2 regions of the Caproiciproducens sp. NJN-50 genome follow, and region 2 is predicted to be linked to the other one. Evidence: predicted binding sites of a transcription regulator. Region 2 holds the regulator's gene; the other holds the start of a gene.
The links. The regulator Rex, encoded in region 2, represses fermentation and respiration genes when NADH is low (regulators of the CRP and FNR family bind a similar motif). The targets are predictions, from matches to a motif close to ATTGTTAANNNNTTAACAAT.

Region 1: EQM14_RS06420 (acetyl-CoA C-acetyltransferase) is a predicted target of Rex. The motif match lies at 1,187-1,206, and genes of this name have one in related genera.

Annotation. Positions count from the first base shown of each region.
Region 1 is NZ_CP035283.1:1,330,220-1,332,625, reverse strand. Features, by position in the region: gene EQM14_RS06420 (acetyl-CoA C-acetyltransferase) at 1-1,114, opposite strand, end outside; gene EQM14_RS06415 (phosphoribosyltransferase) at 1,430-2,068, opposite strand; gene EQM14_RS06410 (alanyl-tRNA editing protein) at 2,170-2,406, opposite strand, start outside.
Region 2 is NZ_CP035283.1:1,758,262-1,760,667, forward strand. Features, by position in the region: gene EQM14_RS08425 (DUF2207 domain-containing protein) at 1-48, opposite strand, end outside; gene EQM14_RS08430 (LemA family protein) at 75-632, opposite strand; gene EQM14_RS08435 (redox-sensing transcriptional repressor Rex) at 706-1,347, opposite strand; gene EQM14_RS08440 (NADP-dependent isocitrate dehydrogenase) at 1,390-2,406, opposite strand, start outside.

The sequences.
Region 1 (2,406 bases), 430 kb from region 2:
CGCTCTGTCTTCTTCTCATTTCATAAATCAGGGTGGTGAGGATACGCGCGCCGGAGCATCCGACCGGATGGCCGAGGGCGATCGCGCCGCCGTTGACATTCGTCTTATCCATATCAAAGTTCAGGTCATGGGCAACCGCCAGGGTCTGAGCCGCAAAAGCCTCGTTCGCCTCCACCAGATCCATGTCGGAAACCTTCATGCCGATCTTCTTCATCAGCTTGTTCGTGGCCGCGACCGGCCCGATTCCCATGTAAGCCGGGTCAACGCCTGCCCAGTCGCCGCCGACCCAAGTAGCCAAAGGCTTTACGCCGAGTTCCTTCGCTTTTTCCTCGGACATCAGAACGATAGCGCAGCCGCCGTCGTCAATACCGGAAGCGTTGCCGGCCGTGACCGTTCCGTCCGGTTTGAAGGCCGGTTTCAGTTTTCCAAGAGTCTCCATGGTTGTTCCGGGACGGATATCCTCATCGGTTTCAAACAGAACAGTCTGTTTCTTCATTTTGATTTCCATCGGAATGATTTCTTCCTTGAACTTGCCTTCCTTCGTGGCTTTTTCCGCACGATTCTGGCTCAGGACGCCGAACTGGTCCTGCATTTCGCGGGTAATTCCGTATTTCGCGGCAACGTTTTCGGCCGTGACGCCCATATGATAATGATTGAACGTATCTTCCAGGCCGTCATAAATCAGGGAGTCAATTAACTTACCGTCGCGCATACGGTAGCCGAAACGCGCGTTCTTAAGCAGATAAGGCGTGCCGTTCATGTTTTCAATTCCGCCCGCGACGATGACATCCGCTTCGCCTGCCAGGATCATATCTGCGGCGACATTGATGCTTTTCAGGCCGGAACCGCACATATTGTTCAGCGTAAAAGCAGGTACCGGAATCGGGATTCCAGAGTAGACGGACACCTGACGGGCAATGTTCTGCCCGACACCGGCCTGATACACGCAGCCGAGGATGACCTCATCCACCTGGTCCGGCTGAATGCCCGCACGCTTCATCGCCTCTTTGACCACTGTGGTTCCGATGTTAACTACCGGTACGTTGGACAGAGTGCCACCGAATTTTCCGATTGCCGTACGGCATGCGCCTGCTAACACAATTTTCCTTGACATAAATTGTTCCTCCATTCTTTTAATCCTTATAAAAAATAAAATAATGCCGATCTTGCTGTCGATTCCACGAACTATGTTAAATATATCACAATATGTTTCAAGTTGCAAGATGAATTTAAAATTTTAAAATAAAATTTGGATATAAAGTCAACAAACCTGCCAATATTGTAAAATTGATTCCATAATTTACAAGCCGCCCCAGGCATGAACAAAGCAACGCAACCGCAAAATCTCGGAGCAATTTTGCGGTTGCGCACCAGGCTGCAAACCGGCGGGCTAAACCCAGGCGGGACACAGTTTCCGCGTCCGCCCTCCTCACACTTTTGAATAGCCGTAGCTATTGACGATTGCATCAATTTTCTGGCCGTTTTTGCAATATGGACAGTCAAGGACAGGATAAGTGCAGTAATTCGGCAGATCTCCGCTGGTAAAAACGGAGTTGACCTGTACTCCGCTGATCTCCGAAATCGCACTGAAAATCGCGGAAGTCCCGACGATTTTGCCTCCGTAATACCGGATGCATTCCAACGACCGGTTGATCGTCTTGCCCGTGGTTGCGGAAGCGACAAGAAGGAGAATATTCTTATTCCATACCATATCCTGCACATTGTCGCGAAACAGGAGCTGCCCGTTTGGAAATTCAGGGGTAATCACATTGAGATCCGTTCCGACATTCATGGAGGACATTCCCGATTTGGAAAGTTCCTCTGCCAGAAAAGCCCCGATCACCTCGCAGCCGTCCATGCAGACAATGGTATCCACCGCGACCGTATTAACGTACTTCTGAGCCATGACCTCCGCCGCCAGCTTTGCGATTTTGTGTTTGTGCTTGATTCCCGTCATATCAATATAATAGTTGACATGAGAATGCGAAGTTGCAAAATGTCCCGGGATCAGATTCAAAACGATTTCCCGATTGTGAATACAATGAACCTGAATGGTCCTGCTTTCCATTGCGGCACACCACTTTTTCAATAAATATTTTATTCATTATAGCATTTCTTTTCCCATCATGCAATATTTTTGCAGCTTGCCTCAGAATATTTTGTATGGTTTTACCTTGCCGCTTCGAATTCCGTACAATGAAAATCCTTTTTCTCAAAAAATGAAATAATATCCTTTTGCATTCCACGGACAGAACCCTGCACCAATTCCTTCGGGCCGCCCCCCCTGCCGGAAAAAGCGGAGGACAATTCCGTCGCGTACGGCCTCACGTCGCGCACGGCATCCGAAACGGCGTAGCGGTACCCCTGCGCGTCACTGCCGGAAAAAACGGCCGCGGTTGCCGAACA
Region 2 (2,406 bases):
CATCGCCGTGAAAAGAATCAGTCTGCCAAATCTAGCTTTTGAAACCATACGCGGGACATTCCATTTATTTAATCTCAAAACTTTACCTGCGGCACAGACCGGTCCGCTTCTTCGACTTCAAAATATTTCTTTCGTTCAAAGTGAAAAACCGACGCGATCAGATTCGATGGAAAATGCATGACATATTCATTGTATTTCATGGCAGTATCGTTATAGAACTGACGGGACATCGCGATTTTTCCTTCAATCTCACGCAGCTGTCCCTGCAGGTCCAGAAAGTTCTGATTTGCCTTCAATTCGGGATATTGTTCAGCGGTGGCGAAAAGATTGAAAATAGCCTTTGATAGCTTCGCATTATTTTCCATTGCCTCTTCCGGGGTTTTGGAATTCATTGCCGCGCTGCGCCATTTCGTCACCTCTGACAGAGTTGACTTTTCGTGAGCGGCATAGCCCTTCACGGTCTCTACCAAATTCGGAATCAAATCGACTCTTTTTTTCAGCTGCACATCGATCTGAGCCCATCCATTGTCGACGCGGACGGAAAACGATACTAATTTGTTATACGCGGAAACGCACCAGATAATCAAAATCAGCAAAATCCCCAAAAGTACTGCCAGCGGAATCCAACCCATTAAATCCCCCCTTTATCCACATTTTCTCCATGATATCAGAAATATATGATATTGATCGGTGAAAAGTGTAAAATTATTTTAAAGTCTTATTGGAAATGCGGTAACACAATGTCATCAGGCTGTCATTCAAATGCACGTTCTCGACGATGGCATCCGGATATTGCATGGAAATATCATAATGGCTGAAATTCCAAAAATTTCGGATTCCCAAACTGTAGAGTTTTTCAGCCAGTTCCGCCGCCGCGCTTGGGGGAAGACAGAAAATAGCCATTACGGGTTTTTCCTTTTTGCAGAATTCCTCCATCTCTGAAACGTCCTTCACCTTGAGATTGGCCAGTTCCATCCCGATCCGGTCAGGGGAGCTGTCAAAGATGCCGATCAAATGAAAGCCTTCCATTTCAAAAGACATATGGGTCCCGATCGCGCGGCCGAGGTTGCCGGCCCCAAACAGCACCGTAGGGTATTGGCTGGCAAGGCTGAGAATATTGGCGATTTCATCGCAAAGCTGGCTGACAATATACCCATATCCCTGCTGGCCGAATCCGCCGAAGCAGTTCAGATCCTGGCGGATCTGGGAAGCGGTAAGCCCCAGCTTGGCGGAAAGCTCCGTCGAAGAAATTCTTGTCACCCCTTTGTCCTTCAAATGGCTCAGGAAACGGTAATATCGGGGCAGCCTCCTGATAACAGACATTGAAACATTTTCACGTCTTGGCATGACGCATTCCTCCATTCCTCATCATGTGAAACATGAAATTTATTACGACTGATTCATTCGCGAACGTACGGCGTACAAAAAAGTTTCCGTATCGACTGTTTCTTTGCTTTGCAGCGTCGAAATACCCGCGAGGTCCCCCGTCATGATTCCGCTCTCGACAGTCCGAAGCAACGCCGCCTCCAGTTGATCCGCAAAACCGGAAAGCTCCGGCGTTCCGTCGAGCTCGCCCCTCTTTTTCAAGGCGCCGGTCCAGGCGCACAGGGTCGCAATCGGATTCGTCGAAGTTTTTTCCCCTTTCAGATAGCGGTAATAGTGGCGCTGTACCGTTCCGTGCGCCGCTTCATATTCATAGATGCCCTTCGGGGAAACCAGCACGCTGGTCATCATGGCAAGGCTTCCAAACGCCGTGGCGATCAGGTCGCTCATGACGTCGCCGTCATAATTTTTGCAGGCCCAGATAAAACCGCCGTCCGAACGGACGACGCGCGCGACGGCGTCGTCAATCAGCGTATAGAAATAAGTAATTCCCGCGCGTTTAAATTTTTCTTCGTATTCTTCTTCAAATATTTTCTGAAAAATATCTTTAAATCTGTGATCGTAGGTTTTGGAAATCGTGTCCTTTGTAGAAAACCAGAGATCCTCCTTCGCCTCCAGTGCATACTGAAAGCAAGAGTGGGCAAAATCGGCAATACTCTGATCCAGGTTGTGAACGCCCTGTACAACTCCGGCGGACTGAAAATCATGAATTGTCGTCCGGCTTTCCTTCCCGGAAGCATCCGTAACGACCAGTTCGGCTTTGGAGCCCGCCGGAGCGGTCATTTCAACATTTTTATACACATCGCCGTACGCGTGTCTGGCGACCGTAATCGGCTTTTTCCAAGACGGCACCAACGGGGTAATTCCCCTGACCAGAATCGGCTTGCGAAAAACCGTTCCGTCCAGTATGGAGCGGATCGTGCCGTTTGGCGATCTCCACATCTTCTTGAGCTGATATTCCTTCACACGGTCCGCATTGGGCGTGATCGTGGCACATTTGACGCCGACGCCGTATTTTTCGAT